2 regions of the Kitasatospora sp. NPDC096140 genome follow, and region 1 is predicted to be linked to the other one. Evidence: riboswitches for the same ligand, from Rfam matches in the RefSeq annotation. Region 1 holds a riboswitch; the other holds the start of a gene.
The links. A riboswitch is a leader RNA that binds a small molecule or an ion and turns the genes downstream of it on or off. The one in region 1 is predicted to bind glycine.
Positions count from the first base shown of each region.

Region 2: another riboswitch for glycine. It lies ahead of gcvP (aminomethyl-transferring glycine dehydrogenase); the one in region 1 lies ahead of gcvT (glycine cleavage system aminomethyltransferase GcvT).

Region 1 covers NZ_JBEOUW010000005.1:129,764-139,848, reverse strand. Annotated here, with positions in the region: gene ABT048_RS06770 (AbeC-like domain-containing protein) at 1-260, opposite strand, end outside; gene ABT048_RS06765 (L-serine ammonia-lyase) at 406-1,773, opposite strand; gene glyA (serine hydroxymethyltransferase) at 1,991-3,271, opposite strand; gene gcvH (glycine cleavage system protein GcvH) at 3,353-3,727, opposite strand; gene gcvT (glycine cleavage system aminomethyltransferase GcvT) at 3,828-4,949, opposite strand; glycine riboswitch at 5,180-5,287, opposite strand; gene ABT048_RS06745 (enhanced serine sensitivity protein SseB C-terminal domain-containing protein) at 5,519-6,322, shown strand; gene ABT048_RS06740 (enhanced serine sensitivity protein SseB C-terminal domain-containing protein) at 6,439-7,377, shown strand; gene ABT048_RS06735 (ABC transporter permease) at 7,828-8,817, shown strand; gene ABT048_RS06730 (ABC transporter substrate-binding protein) at 8,886-10,085, shown strand, end outside.
Region 2 covers NZ_JBEOUW010000076.1:724-10,808, reverse strand. Annotated here, with positions in the region: gene ABT048_RS40090 (DNA polymerase IV) at 1-926, shown strand, start outside; gene ABT048_RS40085 (MFS transporter) at 1,121-2,617, opposite strand; gene ABT048_RS40080 (PRC and DUF2382 domain-containing protein) at 2,832-3,944, opposite strand; glycine riboswitch at 4,168-4,270, shown strand; glycine riboswitch at 4,272-4,406, shown strand; gene gcvP (aminomethyl-transferring glycine dehydrogenase) at 4,510-7,410, shown strand; gene ABT048_RS40070 (DUF5999 family protein) at 7,532-7,723, opposite strand; gene ABT048_RS40065 (hypothetical protein) at 8,260-8,832, opposite strand; gene ABT048_RS40060 (glutamate-cysteine ligase family protein) at 9,215-10,085, shown strand, end outside.

The DNA.
Region 1 (10,085 bases):
CGGATCTCCAGCGCCCGGGCCCGCAGGGCGTGCGCCAGGACGGTGACCAGGTCGAAGCCCAGGGACGGCGGGACGGAACGCTCGTCGTGCTCGACCAGTTCGGTGATGACGCGTCGCCGGTAGTCCGGGTCGAGGTAGACCCCGGCGCAGAGCAGCCGGGTGGCCTCGGACTTCGCGTGGGGCGACGGTGGCGGCTCGTCGGGCGGCGTGGGTGGTCCGGGTGGCTCGTCGGGCCGCACCGGCCCGGGCCGGAAGGTCATCCGCCTCCCCCTTCGGCGTGAACCAACTGGCCGTGATTATGGACCTCCTGACGGTCGGTCGGCCAGTGAAAATGCGCACCGGAAGGACGAAGGCCCCCGGGCGGAGGGGAATCCGCCCGGGGGCCTGGGCCCGGTCAGCCGTGGATCAGCACTCGATGACGTTCACGGCGAGGCCGCCGCGCGAGGTCTCCTTGTACTTGATCTTCATGTCGGCCCCGGTCTCCTTCATCGTCTTGATCGCCTTGTCCAGCGAGACGTGGTGCCGGCCGTCGCCGCGCAGCGCCATCCGGGCGGCGGTGACGGCCTTGACCGACGCCATGCCGTTGCGCTCGATGCAGGGGATCTGGACGAGGCCGCCGACCGGGTCGCAGGTGAGGCCGAGGTTGTGCTCGATGCCGATCTCGGCGGCGTTCTCGACCTGCTCGGGGGTGCCGCCGAGGACCTCGGCGAGGCCGCCCGCGGCCATCGAGCAGGCGGAGCCGACCTCGCCCTGGCAGCCGACCTCGGCGCCGGAGATGGAGGCGTTCTCCTTGAACAGCATGCCGATCGCGCCGGCCGCGAGCAGGAAGCGGACGATGCCGTCGTCGTCGGCACCCGGGATGAAGTTCAGGTAGTAGTGCAGGACGGCCGGGATGATGCCCGCCGCGCCGTTGGTCGGCGCGGTGACCACCCGGCGGCCCGAGGCGTTCTCCTCGTTGACCGCCATCGCGTAGAGGGTCACCCACTCCATCGCGTTGGCCGGCCCGATCCCCTCGGCGCGCAGCGCCCGGGCCCCCGAGGCGGCGCGGCGGCGGACCTTGAGGCCGCCCGGCAGGATGCCCTCGCGGCTCATGCCGGCCCGGACGCACTCCTGCATCACGGCCCAGATCTCCAGCAGGCCGGTGCGGATCTCCTCCTCGCTGCGCCAGGCCTTCTCGTTCTCCAGCATCAGGCCGGAGATGGACAGGCCGGTCTCGCGGGTGAGCCGCAGCAGCTCCTCGCCGGTGCGGAAGGGGTAGCGCAGCGCGGTGTCGTCGGGCTTGACCCGGTCCGCGCCGATGGCGTCCTCGTCGACGACGAAGCCGCCGCCGACCGAGTAGTAGGTCTTCTCCAGCAGCGTCGAGCCGTCCGCCGCGAAGGCCCAGAGGGTCATGCCGTTGGCGTGGTAGGGCAGCGAGCGGCGGCGGTGCAGCACGAGCTGGCTGTCGGGGTCGAAGTCGATGACGTGCTCGCCGAGCAGGTTGATCCGCTTCTCGGCGGTGATCCGCTCGACGTCCTTGTCGGCCTGGTCGACGTCGACGGTGCGGGGCGAGTTGTTCTCCAGGCCGAGCAGGACGGCCTTCGGGGTGCCGTGGCCGTGGCCGGTGGCACCGAGCGAGCCGTACAGCTCGGCGCGCACACCCGTCACCTGGGCCAACAGGCCTTCGGACCGCAGTCGGCGGGCGAACATCCGGGCGGCACGCATCGGACCCACGGTGTGGGAGCTCGACGGGCCGATGCCGATGGAGAAGAGGTCGAAGACACTGATGGCCACGGAGGACGTCCTTGTCTGGTCTCGTGGAAGGACTTGCGGGCGGGGCGTGGGGGGGCTTGCTTGCTTCGGGTGGGCGGGCGCGAGCCGACACGGGACGGGGCACCGCGCGCACTGTCCAGTGTGCGCGGTGCCCCGGGGTCCCTGGTCCACCGGCGGGGTGAGGCCGGTCACTCGGGCCCTGTCCACCGGCCGGTCGTCCACTCCCGGCCGCTACGGACTAGTCCTGGTTGGCCAGGTTCGGGTACAGCGGGTACTTGTCGGCCAGCGCGGTGACGCGGGCCTTCAGCGCGGCGGCGACGGTCTCGTCGAAGGCGGGCTTGAGCGCCTCGGCGATGATGTCGGCGACCTCGCGGAAGTCCTCGGCCTGGAAGCCGCGGGTGGCCAGGGCCGGGGTGCCGATGCGCAGGCCGGAGGTGACCATCGGCGGGCGGGGGTCGTTCGGGATCGCGTTGCGGTTGACCGTGATGCCGACCTCGTGCAGACGGTCCTCGGCCTGCTGGCCGTCGAGCTGGCTGTTGCGCAGGTCGACCAGGACCAGGTGGACGTCGGTGCCGCCGGACAGGACGGACGCGCCGGCCTCGGCGACGTCGGCCTGCAGCAGGCGCTCGGCCAGGATGCGCGCGCCGTCCAGGGTGCGCTGCTGGCGCTCCTTGAACTCCTCCGAGGCCGCGACCTTGAAGGCGACCGCCTTGCCGGCGATCACGTGCTCCAGCGGGCCGCCCTGCTGGCCGGGGAAGACCGCGGAGTTGATCTTCTTGGCGTACTCGGCCTTGGACAGGATGACGCCGCCGCGCGGGCCGCCCAGGGTCTTGTGGGTGGTGGTGGTGACCACGTCGGCGTAGGGCACCGGGTTCGGGTGCAGGCCCGCGGCCACCAGGCCGGCGAAGTGCGCCATGTCCACCATGAGCAGCGCGCCGACCTCGTCGGCGACCCGGCGGAACTCGGCGAAGTCCAGCTGGCGCGGGTAGGCGGACCAGCCGGCGATGATCAGCTTGGGCTGGTGCTCCTTGGCGAGGCGCTCGACCTCGGCCATGTCGACCTGGCCGGTCTTCTCGTCCACGTGGTACGCGACCACGTTGTAGAGCTTGCCGGAGAAGTTGATCTTCATGCCGTGGGTCAGGTGACCGCCGTGCGCCAGGTTCAGGCCCAGGATGGTGTCGCCCGGCTGGATCAGCGCGAACATCGCGGCGGCGTTGGCCTGCGCGCCGGAGTGCGGCTGCACGTTGGCGTGCTCGGCGCCGAACAGGGCCTTGATGCGGTCGATCGCGATCTGCTCGACCACGTCGACGTGCTCGCAGCCGCCGTAGTAGCGACGGCCGGGGTAGCCCTCGGCGTACTTGTTGGTGAGCACCGAGCCCTGGGCCTCCATGACCGCCACCGGGGCGAAGTTCTCGGAGGCGATCATTTCCAGCGTGGTCTGCTGGCGGTGCAGCTCGGCGTCGACCGCGGCGGCGATCTCCGGGTCGAGGGCGTGCAGGGACTGGTTGAGAACCGTCATGGTGTCTTCCCGGTGGAGGAGGAAAGGGGGCCCCGGTGGGGGCGGGCCGACGCACGCGCGGCCCGCCCGGTCACGAGCGGGTCAGGCCTTGATGAAGGCGTTGTACTCGTCCGCGCTGAGCAGCTTGCCGGTGGAAGCCACGCGCACCTTGAACAGCCAGCCGCCCTCGAACGGGGCGTCGTTGACCAGGCCGTTGTTGTCCAGGACGTCCTGGTTGATCTCGACGACCTCGCCGGTCACCGGGGAGTACAGGTCGCTGACGGACTTGGTGGACTCCAGCTCGCCGCAGGTCTCGCCGGCGGTCACCTCGTCGCCCACCTCGGGCAGCTGCACGTAGACGATGTCACCGAGGGCGGTGGCGGCGTGCTCGGTGATGCCGATGGTGGAGACACCGTCCTCGGCGTCGGTCAGCCACTCGTGCTCTTCGGTGTACTTCAGGTGCTCGGGGTTGCTCATGGCGTCATTCTCCAGGATGGGAAGCGGGTACGACGAAGCGGGCCGCCGCGCGGACGGCTTCGACCTGCGTCTATGGGAAAACGGGGGGCCCTGACGGGCGTCAGCGGGCGCGCTTGTAGAAGGGCAGCGCCACGACCCGGACCGGCTCGTGCTTGCCGCGGACGTCCACCGCGACGGTGCTGCCCGGAGCGGCGTGCGCCGCGTCGACGTAGGCCATCGCGATCGGCTGCCCCAGCGTCGGGGACGGCGCGCCGGAGGTGATCCGGCCGATCGGGGCACCGTCGGCGGAGACCACGGTGTACTCGGCGCGCGGGACGCGCTTGCCCTCGGAGACCAGGCCGACCAGCACCCGCGGCGGGTTGGCCTCGGCCGCGGCGGCGGCCTGCTCCAGCGCCTTGCGGCCGACGAAGGCGCCCTCGTTGGTGGTCTTGTCGAAGCGGACGACCCGGCCCAGGCCCGCGTCGAACGGGGTGAGGTCGGTGGACAGCTCGTGCCCGTACAGCGGCATGCCCGCCTCCAGGCGCAGCGTGTCGCGGCAGGACAGGCCGCACGGGACCAGACCGCGGCCCTCGCCGGCGGCGGTCAGCGCCTGCCAGATCTCCTCGGCGTCGGCCGGGCGGCAGAAGATCTCGAAGCCGTCCTCGCCGGTGTAGCCGGTGCGGGCCAGCAGCACCTCACGGCCGGCGACCTGGGCCGGGAGGATCGCGTAGTACTTCAGGCCGGGCAGGTCGGCGTCGGTGGTCCCGGCCAGGATGGCGGTCGACTCCGGGCCCTGGACGGCGATCAGCGCGTAGGTGTCGCGGTCGTCGGTGACGACGGCGTCGAAGCCCTTGGCGCGGGCGATCAGCTCGTCGAGGACCAGCTGGGCGTTGGAGGCGTTGGCGACGACCAGGAAGGCGTCCTCGCGCAGGCGGTAGACGATCAGGTCGTCCAGGATGCCGCCGTCCTCGGCGCAGATCATGGTGTAGCGGGCGCGCAGCACGCCCAGCGCGGAGACGAAGCCGACCAGCGCGTGGTCCAGCATCTCGCCGGCCTGCGGGCCGGTGACGGTGATCTCGCCCATGTGGGAGAGGTCGAACAGACCGGCCTTGGTGCGGACGGCGAGGTGCTCCTCGCGCTCGCTGCCGTAGCGCAGCGGCATGTCCCAGCCGGCGAAGTCGGTCATGGTCGCGCCGAGGGCGCGGTGCAGCGCGTCGAGCGCGGTCAGGCGGAGGGACGACATGGCCAGGAACTCCTCGGTCGGGGCACTCAGGGGTGCACGCGCCGGACCGGACCCGCTCGGGGGCCGACCCTGCGCGCGGGCATGCGGCGGCGTGGGTCTCCCCATCTGTCGTCGAACCTGAGAGCTTCACCGCCCGCCGGCCCGCAGCTGTTTCCAGCTTGGGGGACAGCATGGCGGCTTGCACCGTGGGTGGGCGCGCGACAGGGCCGTGCGCCGCTTTCCAGATGTGCCTAACCCGTGCGGTAGGGGGGCCTGAGAGATTCCGGGGAGGACTTGCTCCTTCGGCGCCGGCTCTGCCGCCACGCTGGCGGCACTCCGGGCTCTCCCGCGCGGGTTCGAGCGGCCGGTATGGAGTTGTGGAGCCCGCGGCGCATGCCGTCGGACGCGCACATCATGGCACGTCCCGGACCGGGAAGGGAGAGGGGACCCGGTCACACGGGAGGAGGGGACCGGATCGGGCGGGAACGGCGGACCCGACCACCCCGCGCCGTCCCGAACACGGGCCCTAGACTGCTCCGCGTCGGCGCAGCAGAGGGCGGCCGACCGGCAGAGGGCGGAATCGGCGGCGCATGGGGTACCCGGTGGAGCAGCAGCAGGGGTGGGGCGGTCCCGAGGGGGCACCGTCGGGTGGCACGTGGCCGGCCAACGAGCTGGAGCAGGTGCTGACCGCGGCCATGGGCGACCCGGGCGCGACGCCGCGGGTGATCGAGGTGCTGGCCCGCAGCCAGGTGTGGGTGCCGCTGCCGGCCGGGGCCGACCCGCAGGGGCAGGCGCTGGACCTGCCGATCATCGAGCTGGGCGGCGACCCGTACGTGCCGGTGTTCTCCTCGCAGGAGGTGTTCCTGCAGCAGGCGCCGGGGATGGCCTTCGCGATCGCGCCGGTCTGGGAGTTCGCCCGCGGGCTGCCGCTGGGCGTGGGCATCGCGGTGAACCCGGAGGCGGCGGTGGGCATCCCCGTGCCGCCGCAGGGCGTGGCCGAGCTGCGCCGCGGTCCGCGCGAGGACCGCTGGGAGGGCGCGGAGGATCCGGCGGCGCCGACCGGCGGCCGGGTGGCGTTGCGCGAGCCGGTGCCGGGCGAGGACCCGGAGCACTTCCTGGCCGCCTGCCGGGCCGAACTTTCGGCCCTTCCCGGGGTGTTGACCGCGCGCCGGGCGCTGGCCAGCATCGAGGGCGAGCCGACCGTGATGTTCGTGGGCGTCCAGTTGGATCCGGCGGCCCCGGCCGAGCCGGCCGCGGTGAACGACGCGCTCGGCCGAGCGCTGGGAACCGCGCCGCTGCCGGGTGGCGTCCACCTCGTACTGCTCGACCTCGCCGACGACCCGGTGGTCGAGTGGCTGCTCACCCGGGTAATGCCTTTCTACACGCGGGTGTGAGCGGGGTTCGTTCGTAGGCACGTCGCCGTGGCGGTGGCCGGTGCCGCGCCATAGGGTGCGTGCAGACGGCCGACGGGCCGGCGGGTTCGAGGAAAGAGGCGCGGCGAGGTGGGCGCATGAGTGCGGGAACGGGAGCGGGCGGGGCGCCGGGGCCCTGGGGCCAGGCCCCGGCCGGGCACCCGGGAGCGGACCCCGGCGTGTTGGAGCACGCCCTGCGCGAGGTCGCGCCGGAGCGCTACGACGCGTACGAGCGACTGCTGCACGCGCTGGCGGACGGCCGGGTCTGGATGCTGCTCTGGCACGGCACGCCGGGCAGTCCGGACGCGCAGTACGGGAACATGGAGATCAGCGGCCACGGCTACGCGCCGGCCGTCACCTCGCCCGAGCAGCTCGCCGCGTCCGGCTGGGCGCGGGCCCACGAGGTCATCTCCGGCCGGGAGATCGCCGCGTCGCTGTACCGCACCCGCTGGGGCCTGTGGCTCAACCCGCACGCCCCCGGTGGCGGTGTCGGCGTGCCCTGGGCCGACCTGCGGCGGATCGCCGCGGGCCTGGACCGGCTGCCGGCCGGTCCGCTGAAGCTGAGCGAGCCGCAGGTCAACGCGCAGCCGTTCTTCGCGCTGCTGGAGCGGCAGGCCGGTGAGGTGCGCGCGGTGCGGGCGCTGCGCCGGGCCTGGGTGCAGCCGGCGGTGGGGGAGCCGTACCTGGCGATCGGCCTGGACCTGTACGAGAGTTCTCCGCCCGCGGTGGAGGCGGTGCGCGCCCTGATGCAGCGGGCGATCGCGGTGGCCCCGGAGGGGCTCGCGGTGTCCACGGTGGCGATGTCGGACGAGTACGACCCGGTGGCGCTGTGGATGCGCGCCAACTCGCGGCCGTTCTTCGACCGGGAGTCCGGGCGCCCGGCGACCGGTCCGTACCCGCCGGTGCCGCCGCCCGCGTACCCGGGGCCGTCGATGCCGGGGCAGCCGACGCCGGGGTGGGCGTACGGCACACAGGCGCCTGCGCCGGGCTGGCAGCAGCAGCCCCAGCAGCCGTGGCCGGGCTACCCCGGGCGCTGATTGCCAAACCCGAAATCCTTGCCACGAAGCCGACTTGATTGTCCATCAAGTCGGCTTCGATGCTTTCCGGACGGATTTCCGGATATGAGGTCCGGTCATCTTGACATGCCTGTTACAGCCATGTGAAGAGGTATATGCCGGAGATCGGGGAGATGCATGCCTGCAGATCACAGTTGGGCATCTGTCGGTTGTCAGGGCTGGCGCAAGCCAGTTCGCATGGCAGAGAGTTCTGCGCAACGCACCGCGCGTCCTGGAACCCCACAAAGGTGAGCGCGCACGCCGACCGCTCGTCCACGCGAAGCCCATGCCGCGTGGCGACAGTGCCCGTGCACGAAGCACTGTCGCGAACACCCGCTCCTCCTACAGCTTTCGCACGTCCGCAGCCGCACCGCCGAAGCCGGCGACCGGCACCCGTGGGCCGGCCACCGTCGGCGAGGGGACCAACTGACCATGACCGCATCCGTGACCACCGCCGGGAACGAGCCGGAGGCAGCCGCCGCCCCGAGCCCGGCCAAGAAGATCGAGGGCCGCTCCCTCGGCCAGATCGCCTGGACGCGCTTCAAGCGCGACAAGGCCGCCGTCATCGGCGGCGTCGTGGTGATCCTGCTGATCCTGCTCGCCGTGCTGGCCAAGCCGATCGAGTCGATGTTCGGGCTCGACCCGGACGCCCTCCACCAGGACCTGCTGGACGCCGACCTCGGCGGTCTGCCGCTCGGCGACTGGGGCGGCATGAGCGGGGACCACCCGCTCGGCATCGACCCGCTGCAGGGCCGGGACCTGCTCACCCGTGTGATCGAGGGCTCCTGGGTCTCCCTGCTGGTCGCCTTCGGCGCGACCGTGCTGTCCAACACCATCGGCACCGTGCTCGGCATCATGGCCGGCTACTACGGCGGCTGGGTGGACACGCTGATCAGCCGGATCATGGACGTCTTCCTGGCCTTCCCGCTGCTGCTGTTCGCGATCGCCATCTCGACCTCGCTGCAGGGCGGTGCGTTCGGCCTGCACGGCCTGCCGCTGCACATCATGGTGCTGATCTTCGTCATCGGCTTCTTCAACTGGCCCTACATGGGCCGGATCGTGCGCGGACAGACGCTCTCCCTGCGCGAGCGGGAGTTCGTGCACGCGGCCCGCAGCCTCGGCGCCCGCGGCCCGTTCATCCTGTTCAAGGAACTGCTGCCGAACCTGGTCGGTCCGATCCTGGTCTACTCGACCCTGCTGATCCCGACCAACATCCTCTTCGAAGCCGGACTGAGCTTCCTCGGCGTCGGCATCCAGCCCCCGCAGGCCTCCTGGGGCGGGATGCTCCAGGACGCGATCCGGTACTACCAGGTGGACCCCCAGTACATGGTGGTCCCCGGTCTGGCGATCTTCATCACCGTGCTCGCCTTCAACCTGCTCGGCGACGGGCTGCGCGACGCCCTCGATCCCAAGAGCAACTGACTCCGAGCAGCTGACTTCGCGTCAGGACCCTCCACCGCCTCCACATCCCCAAGGGGTTGATCTCTCCCATGCGTAGGTCCCGTACCGTCGCCCTGACCGCGGCGGCCGCCGCCGCGGTCCTGGTCGTGACCGGCTGCTCCAGCTCGCCGAAGAAGAGCGACGACAACTCGTCCTCCGCATCGGGTGGCGGAGCCAACGCGGCCACCAAGAACATCGTCAACGCCTCGGACAAGAAGGGCGGGACGGTCACCTTCGAGATGAAGGGCACCCCGGACTCGCTCGACCCGGGCAACACGTACTACGCGTACATCTACAACTTCTCGCGCCTGTACGCCCGCCCGCTGACCACCTTCAACCCGGCCGCGGGCGAGGACGGCAACAAGCTCGTCCCGGACCTCGCCGAGTCGATGGGCCAGCCCAGCGCGGACGGCCTGACCTGGACGTACAAGCTGCGCCAGGGCCTGAAGTACGACGACGGCACCCCGATCTCCTCGAAGGACGTCAAGTACGCCGTCGAGCGCTCCAACTTCGCGCCGGACGTGAACTCCAACGGCCCGACCTACTTCCACGACCTGCTGGTCGACAACGACACGCCGTACGCGGGCCCGTACAAGGACAAGGCCGGCGGCCTGAACTCGATCGAGACGCCGGACGACACCACGATCGTCTTCCACCTGAAGCACCCGTTCGCGGACTTCGACTACCTGGTCAGCGCCCCGCAGACCGCGCCGGTCCCGCAGGCCAAGGACACCGGTGCCGACTACGTGAAGCACATCGTGTCCTCGGGCTCCTTCAAGTTCGAGTCCTACGAGGACGGCAAGCAGGCCGTCCTGGTGCCCAACACCAACTGGGACAAGAGCACCGACCCGATCCGGAAGCAGCTTCCGGAGAAGATCGTGCTCAAGATGAACATCGACCAGGCCACCATCGACAAGGACCTGCTGGCCGGCAACGCCCAGGTCGACCTGGTGGGCGGCGGCGTCGACCCGCAGACCCAGGCGCAGATCCTGCAGAACCCGAAGCTGAAGGCCAGCACCGACAACGCCTACGGCGGCCGTCTGGTCTACCTGGCGATCAACTCCAAGGTCGCGCCGTTCGACAACGTCGACTGCCGCAAGGCCGTCCAGTTCGCGATCGACAAGGTCTCGGTGCAGACCGCCGAGGGCGGCCCGATCCGCGGCCAGATCGCCAACACGGTGCTCCCGCCGGACATCCCGGGCCACCAGGACTTCAACGCGTTCGAGACCAAGGACAACAAGGGTGACGAG
Region 2 (10,085 bases), on a different contig from region 1:
TGGTGCTGATCGAACCCGGGCAGGAGCGCGCGGTGCTCGGGCCGATGCCCGTCCGGGCCCTGCCGGGGATCGGGCCGGCCACCGAGCAGGTGCTGCGGCGGGCCGGGCTGAACACCGTGGCCGACCTCGCGGAGGCCGGCGAGGCGGAGCTGGTGCAGCTGCTCGGGCGGGCGCACGGCGCCGGGATCCACCACATGTCGATAGGGCTGGACGAGCGGCCCGTGGTGGCCGACCAGGACGCCAAGTCCGTCTCGGTGGAGGACACCTACGAGGTGGACCTGGCCGACCGGGACCGGGTGCTGCGGGAGGTGGAGGCGCTGGCCGCGCGGTGCGTGCGGCGGCTGCGGGCGGCCGGGCGCTCGGGCCGGACCGTCGTGCTCAAGGTCCGCCGGTTCGACTTCTCGACGCTGACCCGCTCGGAAACCCTCGGCGGGCCCACGGACGACGAGGCGGTGATCACCGCGACCGCGCGCCGACTGGCCGAGCAGGTGGACATCACCGGTGGGGTCCGGCTGCTCGGTGTGGGCGTCGCCCAACTCGCCGACTACACCCAGGAGGACCTGTTCGCCCAGGCCCTGCGGGAGGAGGCGGCGGAGCACGCGGAGGCGGCGGCCGAGGCCGAGCAGGCCGAGGAGGAGCCGGAGGCCGTCGTGGTCCGGCGCTGGATGCCCGGACAGGACGTCCGGCACACGGAGTTCGGGCCGGGCTGGGTGCAGGGCAGTGGGGTCGGGAGGGTCACCGTACGGTTCGAGACGCCGTGGAGCGGGCCGGGGCGGGTGCGGACCTTCGCGGTGGACGACCCGGCGCTGGAGCCGGCCCGGCCGCTGCCGCTGCGCCGGGACGCGGACCCTGTCGGGGGCGTGGATCCGGGCGGGGGCGCAGGCCGGGACCCGGACGCGGACGGCGGGGCGGGCGAGCGGGGCTGAGAGGGGGCGCGGGCGCCGACCGGGAGGGCGGGCGCGGGCGGACGGGGCCGGGACACGAAAACGGCCCCACCCGGTGGGGGAGTACCGGGTGGAGCCGCATCACCGTGCCGGACTCCGTACGTTCGTGATGCCCTCGCGACGTACGGGGACCGGGGCCCCGCGCCCTGTCCCTGAGCGCGGGGCCGGACGCCTCGTCAGGCGTCGGTCTTCACCAGCTTGTCGCTGGAGTCCTGCTGGGCCGAGCCCTCGACGACGGTCAGGGGAGCGGCCGGCTTGACGGTGCGGATCAGGAACGGGACGACACCGGCGACGATGCAGACCACGGCCGCCGTCCAGAACGCGTGCTTGTAGGCGTCCAGGGTGGGCAGCGTCAGCGGGATCTGCGGCGGCAGCTTCATGGTGTCGCCGGTCAGGATGGCGGCCATCACGGCGGTGCCGATCGCGCCACCGACGGTGCGCAGCACCGAGTTCATGCCGTTGGCGATGCCGCTCTGCTCGACCGGCACGGCGCCGTTGATGTAGGCCGGCATCGCGGCGAACGCGAGGCCGACGCCCAGGCCGAAGATCGCCGAGGCGGTGTAGATGTCGCCCTCGTGGCTGTGCCGCAGGGCCAGGTAGGCCATCGCGATGGCGCCGAGGACACCACCGAGGACCAGCGGCAGACGCGGACCGCGACGGGCGATCAGCACCGCGCCGAGCGGGGCGGCCACCATCGAGCCGATCGCGGACGGCAGCAGCATGACACCGGCGTGCAGGACGGTGGCGGTGAAGCCGTAGTGGGTCAGCTTCTCCGGGGTCTGGGCGAAGTTGCTGATGACCATGAAGGAGCCGTACATGCCGAAGCCGATGAGCAGGCCCGCGGTGTTGGTGAAGGCGACGGCCGGGCGGGACATCATCTTCATGTCCACGAGCGGGTGCTTGACCTTGGTCTCGATGATGCCCCAGACCAGGGCGACGACGGCGGCGACGGCGAAGAGGCCGAGGGTCTTGGTGGAGGTCCAGCCCCAGTGGTTGCCCTGGCTGACCGCGACGAGCAGTGCGGAGAGCCAGCCGGCCAGGGTGATCGCGCCGAGCGGGTCGGCGCCGCCCTCCTTGTCGGTGACCGGGTCGGACGGGACGCGGAAGGCGACCAGGGCGACGGCGATCAGGCCGAAGACCAGGCCCATCCAGAAGATCGACTTGTAGTTCCAGTGCTCCAGCAGGAGACCGGTCGCGACCAGGCCGAGGCCGGAGCCGACGCCCATCGAGGCGCTGATGGCGGCGACGCCGCCGGTCACCTTCTGCTTGGGCAGCTCGTCGCGGACGATGCTGATCGCCAGCGGCATCACGCCACCGCCGGCGCCCTGCAGGACGCGGGCGACGACCAGCCACGTGAAGGAGTGGGTGGTGACCGCCAGTGCCGAGCCGGCGACCAGACCGGCCAGCGAGATCAGCAGCATCGGCTTACGGCCCCGGAGGTCGCCGAAGCGGCCGAGGAGGGGAGTCAGCACTGCGGCGGAGAGCAGGTTGGCGGTCATCAGCCAGGTGATGCTGGAGCCCGAGACGCTCAGTTCCTTGGCCAGCGAGGGCAGGATCGGGACGACCGCGGTCTGCACCACGCTGAACGACAGCATCGCCAGGATGAGGGCCGGCAGGACCCGGGTGCTGCTCTGCTTCTCGGCCGCGGTGGTGGGCTGGGGTGCCTCACTCACGGTTGCTTCCTCCCGTACATAGTGAATGAACTGAAGTAACCATGCAGGGAGATACTTCAGAGTGTCAAATATCGAGTGGTTAAGCTTTGGCAAAGGCGGAGTGCCGGGCGTCCGTCGGGCGCCTGTGGCGGGCCGGGGGTGGCCGTCGCAGCGGGTGCCCGGGCATGGGAAAAGGGCCCCGGCCGGGTGGTCGGGGCCCTCGGTGGGGTGCTGGTCAGACGAGGGGGCGCATGGCGGCGGGGCGGGAGGTCTCCGGGGCGGGAGCGGCCGGTGACGGGCGTGGGCCCTCGGCGATCTCGGCGGGGGTGTCGTCGTGGACCTCGACGTGTTCGCGGCGGACTTCGTCCCGGATCACCTCCTCGGCGGTGTAGCGCTCGACGACGAGGCGGACGCGCTCGACGGGGGCGAGGTACTTGTGCACCACCGGACGCTCCTCGCGGAGGGTGACCTCCTCGACGGCCTCGGCGATCTCCTTCTCGGTGAGGGAGGCGCGCTCGGCCTCGCCGACCGGAATCCGCTCGACCCGGACGCGCTCGCGGACCACCGGGACCCGGCGCTCGATCTGCTCGGTCGTCACGTACTTGCGCAGCTTCGCGGTGCCCACGGTGTGCCACTCGGTGGTGACCTCCAGTCGCTCCTCGCGGCAGGTGATCTCGACCGGGTCGGTGGGGGCGGGAGCGGCGGCGCCCACGGTGCTCTCGGCCGGCTGCGACTGCGGGTGCGGTTGCGGCTGCGGTTGCGGCTTGGGCTCGACGGGAGGCGTGACGGCGGGAGCGGGAGCGGGAGCGTGGGCGGGTGCGGGGGCACTGAGGGTGCGCACGTGGGCCTCCGGGGCGGTGCTGGTGTCGGTCGGGGCGGGCTCGGGCGAGCGGAGGGCGAGCGGCTTGGTGGTGGTGGCCGTGGCCGTGGCCGCAGCCGCCGCAGCCGTCGCGGGCGCGGCGGCCGGGGCGGTGCCGAAGTCGAGGTCGGACTGCGCGGCGTGGCCGCCGCTCTCACCGGCCGGGTCGTCGCTCCCCGGGGTGTCGAGGCCGTAGTAGCGGTAGAGCTGGAGTTCCTGGGCGGGGGACAGGTGCTGGCCCACACCGAAGTCCGGGGACTCCTTGACCAGCGACTTGTCGTACGGGACCCGGAGCTCTTCGCCGGAGAAGTCGCTCGTGGTGAGCGGGACGAAGGCGTCCCGGCCGAAGATGCCGGTCCGGACGGCGGCCCACTCGGGCCGTCCGGTGGCATCGTCCAGATAGACCTCGTCGACCGTGCCGATCTTGTCTCCGTTGCGGTCGACCGCCTTGTGGCCGATGAGGTCCCGGGGGTCGATGTCGGTCTGCACTCATTCCTCCAGGGCGCTGGGCCTGCGGAACCCCCGCAGGAAGGCGGCCGGAGCACCCGTTCCGTCCGCCACTTCACACCAAATGCCATGAATCGGACGGGCGCGACCGGGGTGCGCCGGACGGGCTGCGTGCTGCGCCGTCCGGGGGACGCGCGTAGACCCGGCGTGACCTGAAGCACCCGTGATCGGAAGGCCTCCCGCTGGTACCCTGGGCGGCGACCGCAGAGCCCGCTCGGGAGAGTCTCCGCCGCGAAAACCGCTGGTCGGAGCGCCGAAGGAGCAACTCCTCCCCGGAATCTCTCAGGCATCCGTACCGTGTGGGGTAGGTCACTCTGGAAAGCAGGGCAGGAGTGTCGGCACGGAAGCCGGCGACCACCACCCTCACCGACGGTGCAAGCCGACGGAGCGCTCACAGCGCGCTCCGTGCGGGCGAAGCTCTCAGGTCCCGATGACAGAGGGGGAGGCCTGTCGGGTTCGCCCGCCACGGCTGAGTTCGCTGTCCGCAGCGGGAAGGTCGGCCGGCGTGCGTACCCCCGCCGGTCCGTGACCAGGAGGCCTCGACCACATGAACGCCCAGCCGAACGCGGGACGCCCCACCGGCGCCTCGACCCTCACCGAGCTTGAGCTGGCCAGCCCCTTCGAGAACCGCCACATCGGCCCCGACGCCGCCGCGCAGGAGAAGATGCTGGCGTCCGTCGGCTACGGCTCGCTGGACGAGCTCGCCGCCACCGCCGTGCCCGAGGCGATCCGCTCCATCACCGGCCTGGACCTGCCCGCCGGCCGGTCCGAGGCGCAGGTCCTCGCCGAGCTGCGCGAGCTGGCCGGCCGCAACCAGGTGCTCCAGCCGATGATCGGCCTGGGCTACTACGGCACCTTCACCCCGCCGGTGATCCTGCGCAACGTCATGGAGAACCCGGCCTGGTACACCGCCTACACCCCGTACCAGCCGGAGATCTCCCAGGGCCGCCTGGAGGCGCTGCTCAACTTCCAGACCCTGGTCTCCGACCTGACGGGCCTGCCGACCTCCGGCTCCTCGCTGCTGGACGAGGGCACCGCGGCCGCCGAGGCGATGGCGCTGGCCCGCCGCGTCACCAAGGTCAAGGGCGGCGTCTTCCTGGTCGACGCCGAGACCCTGCCGCAGACCATCGCGGTGATCAACACCCGCGCGGTGCCGACCGGTGTCGAGGTCGTCGTCGCCGACCTGTCCGAGGGCATCCCGGCCGAGATCGCCGAGCGCGGCGTCTTCGGCGTGCTGCTGCAGTACCCGGGCGCCACCGGTGTGGTCCGCGACCTCACCCCGGTGATCGAGCAGGCGCACGGCCTGGGCGCGATCGTCGCCGTCGCCGCCGACCTGCTGGCGCTGACCCTGCTCAAGTCCCCCGGCTCGCTGGGCGCCGACATCGCCTGCGGCACCTCGCAGCGCTTCGGCGTGCCGATGGGCTTCGGCGGCCCGCACGCCGGCTACCTCTCGGTGCGCGCCGAGTACGCCCGCTCGCTGCCCGGCCGCCTGGTCGGCGTCTCCGTCGACTCCGACGGCAACCGCGCCTACCGCCTGGCGCTGCAGACCCGCGAGCAGCACATCCGCCGCGAGAAGGCCACCAGCAACATCTGCACCGCCCAGGTGCTGCTCGCCGTCATGGCCTCGATGTACGCCGTCTACCACGGCCCGGACGGCCTGGCCGACATCGCCCGCCGCACCCACCGGTACGCCGCCGCCCTCGCCGAGGGCCTGCGGGCCGGCGGCGTCGAGCTGCTGCACGGCGAGTTCTTCGACACCGTCACCGCCGTCGTCCCGGGCCGCGCCGCCGAGATCGCCGCCGCCGCCCGCGCCAACGGCATCAACGTCCACCAGGACGGCGCGGACCGGATCTCGATCTCCACCGACGAGACCACCACCCGCGAGCACCTGGCCGGCGTCTGGGCCGCGTTCGGCGTCGAGGCGGTCGAGGTCGCCGAGACCGCCGACGCGCTGCCGGGCGCCCTGCTGCGCGAGGACGAGTACCTGACCCACCCGGTCTTCCACAGCCACCGCTCGGAGACCGCCATGCTGCGCTACCTGCGCCGCCTGTCGGACCGGGACTACGCGCTGGACCGCGGCATGATCCCGCTGGGCTCCTGCACCATGAAGCTCAACGCGACCACCGAGATGGAGGCCGTGACCTGGCCGGAGTTCGGCCAGCTCCACCCCTTCGCGCCGATCGACCAGGCCCAGGGCTACCTGACCCTGATCCGCCAGCTGGAGCAGCAGCTGGTCGAGGTGACCGGCTACGACGCGGTCTCGATCCAGCCGAACGCGGGCTCCCAGGGCGAGCTGGCCGGCCTGCTGGCCGTCCGCGCCTACCACCACGCCAACGGCGACACCCAGCGTGACGTCTGCCTGATCCCGTCCTCGGCGCACGGCACCAACGCGGCTTCCGCCGTGATGGCCGGCATGCGCGTGGTCGTGGTGAAGACCCTGGTCGACGGCGACGTGGACGTCGAGGACCTGAAGGCCAAGATCGAGCAGCACCGCGACAGCCTGTCGGTGCTGATGGTCACCTACCCGTCGACCCACGGCGTGTACGAGACCGAGATCACCCAGATCTGCGCGATGGTGCACGAGGCCGGCGGCCAGGTCTACGTGGACGGCGCCAACCTGAACGCCCTGGTCGGTCTGGCCAAGCCGGGCAAGTTCGGCGCGGACGTCTCGCACCTGAACCTGCACAAGACCTTCTGCATCCCGCACGGCGGCGGCGGTCCGGGCGTCGGCCCGGTCGCGGTGCGCGCCCACCTGGCGCCGTACCTGCCGAACCACCCGCTGCAGGCGGAGGCCGGTCCGGCCACCGGTGTCGGTCCGATCTCGGCCGCGCCGTGGGGCTCGGCGGCGATCCTGCCGATCTCCTGGGCGTACGTCCGGCTGATGGGCGGCGAGGGCCTCAAGCACGCCACCCAGGTCGCGGTGCTGAACGCCAACTACATCGCCAAGCGCCTGGCGCCGCACTTCCCGGTGCTCTACACCGGCCCGGGCGGGCTGGTCGCCCACGAGTGCATCATCGACCTGCGCCCGCTGACCAAGGAGACGGGCGTGACGGTGGACGACATCGCCAAGCGCCTGATCGACTACGGCTTCCACGCGCCGACGATGTCCTTCCCGGTGGCCGGCACGCTGATGATCGAGCCGACCGAGTCCGAGGACCTGCACGAGATCGACCGCTTCTGCGACGCGATGATCGAGATCCGGGCCGAGATCGACAAGGTCGGCTCGGGCGAGTGGGCGGCCGACGACAACCCGCTGCGCAACGCCCCGCACACCGCCGCCGAGCTGGCCGGCGACTGGGCACACGGCTACTCGCGGCAGGACGCGGTCTTCCCGGCGGGCGTGAACCCGGCGGACAAGTACTGGCCGCCGGTGAGCCGGATCGACGGCGCGTACGGCGACCGCAACCTGGTCTGCTCCTGCCCGCCGCTGGACGAGTACGGCGTCTGACGGATCCGGCCGCCACGGCGGCCGGACGCACGGCAGGGCCCCGGCGGAACTCTCCGCCGGGGCCCTGCCCGTACGGCGATCGATCCGGCGGCCGCGCCCGCCGTACGGTCGGACCGCGCGGTCAGGCCGCGTGGGCGACGGGGCGGCGCGGGGCGATCACCCGGCCGTCCGGCAGCAGCTCTCCGGTGTCCTCGAACAGGACGACGCCGTTGCAGAGCAGGCTCCAGCCCTGCTCCGGGTGGCAGGCCACCGACACGGCCGCTTCGCGGTCCTCGGACTCGGCCGATGGGCACTCAGGACGGTGCTGGCACATACGCGTACCCTCGCTTCGCTCTGCGATCCTCCCCGTGGTGCGGTCGCCGGAGGTCGTACCGTCCGGAGGCCGCCGCGGTAGTCGGATCCTGTCCGCACGCCGACCAGGTGTTGACCGGCGCTCAAGTGGGTAGGACAGGTGGTCCTTCCACGCTGGTTCCCAGTGTCGGCATCTGCGGACGTGCTCGCAGGCATTTCGTGACATGCGCCACAACTCCCGGGCAGAGATCACCCGTTCAGGTGGGGCCGGCGGGAAATCGCGCACCGGTGGATCAGGTGGGGGATGGCCCGATCGGGCCATGGCGGATGCCCCGTTCGGGTGGCACCCGGCTGTCGCCCGGTGGGCAGCCCGTTCGGGTGACGTGTTCCGACCCCGGCTGCGGGCGCGGACGTGGGCGCGGGGCGGAGGGTCGTCGGGGCCGTCGGCGGCGGGGGAGAGTCGGCCGGTGCGCGGGCACGGGGAGGGCGGGCCGGCGCGCGGGCACGGCGGAGGGCCGCCGGGCGGGTGGTCCGGCGGCCCGTACGGATGCGGGCGTTTCAGGGGGAGCCGAGCAGCAGCGGCCTGACGAGCGGGGCCCGGGCGAGCAGCGGCAGGAGTTCGGCGGCGGGGTAGGCGCGGTGGGCGGTGACGCCGAGCGGGGCCGGGGCGAGCGGGATCAGCAGGTCGGCGGCCGGGCCGGTGTCGGGGCTGTGCAGCCAGAGCGCCGTCGCGTACTGGCCGGGGAAGGTCAGCAGTCGGGGCTGCTGGCGGATCCGGGAGCTCTGGGCGAGCTGCCAGGCCTCGCGCAGCGCCCGGACCGTGGAGTCGAGGTAGGGGCCGGCGGTGAAGTGGGAGAAGGTGTGGCCCTCGACGGCCTGCACCACCTCGGCGGCGGCGGCCACGTCGGCGCCGTCCTTGATCAGGAAGCGCCACCCGGTGCGGCGGGCGGCGGGGAGTTCGGGGCGCGGGCCGTCCAGGACGTGCACCGCGAGCGGATGCGCGGGGACCAGGGGGCCGGCCGGATGACGCAGCGCTGCGGCGGCGGGCTGGCGCAGCGCGGTCTCCGAGTCGAGTGCACCCAGGACCGCGCGCAGGGCGCTCGGCGGGGGCTGGGGGGTCTGCAGAGTCATGGCGGGGTCCGCCTCTCCAAGCGAGATCGGCGTGCGAGTGCGGCATACCGGCATGGCGCGGCGCGTCATCGGTGACGGGGCCTGGCCGTGTCCGGTTGTGCAGGATCGCGGTGCCGGCGCGGTCGCCGCCGTCGACGAGGGGTTCCGAGGCGGGAGCCGACCGGCCGGAGGGCTGTGCGAATTCCATCGAACAGAAGCGCAGGGTGATCTGTTTATCACAGGCGGTGGCGCCGGGCAAGTCTGCAGATGGTCTGATATTCCGTCAGTTGCCTTGCATTGCAAGCCAGTACAAGCATTCGGGTATCGATCTTCGAGGTGGGCATGATGCTTCCACGGTCGGTCGGCCGGGTGGCTCAACGGGGTGTCTCAGAAGGAGGGGACCGTGGGCGAGAAGGTCGTGGCGACTCGGGCGGATCTGGCGGACCGGCAGCTGTACCGGCGCAAGCTCCAGGCCTGTCAGGAGGCACTGGGGCGGATGCTGCGGGAGGACCGCTTCGACCGGCCGCGGGCCGTGATGGGGCTGGAGATCGAGCTCAACCTGGCCGACGAGCAGGGCCTGCCGGCCATGAACAACGCCCAGGTGCTGAGCGAGATCGGCTCCAGCGACTTCCAGACCGAACTGGGCAGGTTCAACATCGAGGTCAACATCACGCCGCACCGGCTCTGCGGCCACGTCTTCGAGGATCTGCGCGAGGAGATCGACACCGGGCTGCGCTACGCCGACCGGCGGGCCGCCGAGGCGGGTGCCCGGATCGTCATGGTGGGCATCCTGCCGACCCTGGAGCACGCCCACACCGGGCTCGACGCGATGAGCCACAACCAGCGGTACAGCCTGCTCAGCGACCAGATCCTGGCCGCGCGGGGGGAGGAGATCACGCTCGACATCGAGGGCGTGGAGCACCTCCAGCTGGAGTCCATCACCATGGTCGCCGAGGCCGCCGCGACCTCCCTGCAGCTGCACCTGCAGGTGACCCCGGAGCGGTTCTCCTCGGTGTGGAACGCGGCCCAGGCGCTCTGCGGGCCGCAGCTCGCGATCGGCGCGAACTCCCCCTTCCTGTTCGGGCGGGAGCTGTGGCGGGAGACCCGGCCGGTGCTCTTCCAGCAGGCCTGCGACACCCGTTCGGCCGAGCTCAAGGCGCAGGGCGTGCGCCCCATCACCTGGTTCGGCGAGCGCTGGGTGGACTCGGCGTACGACCTGTTCGAGGAGAACCTGCGGTACTTCCCCGCGCTGCTGCCGATCTGCGACGACGAGG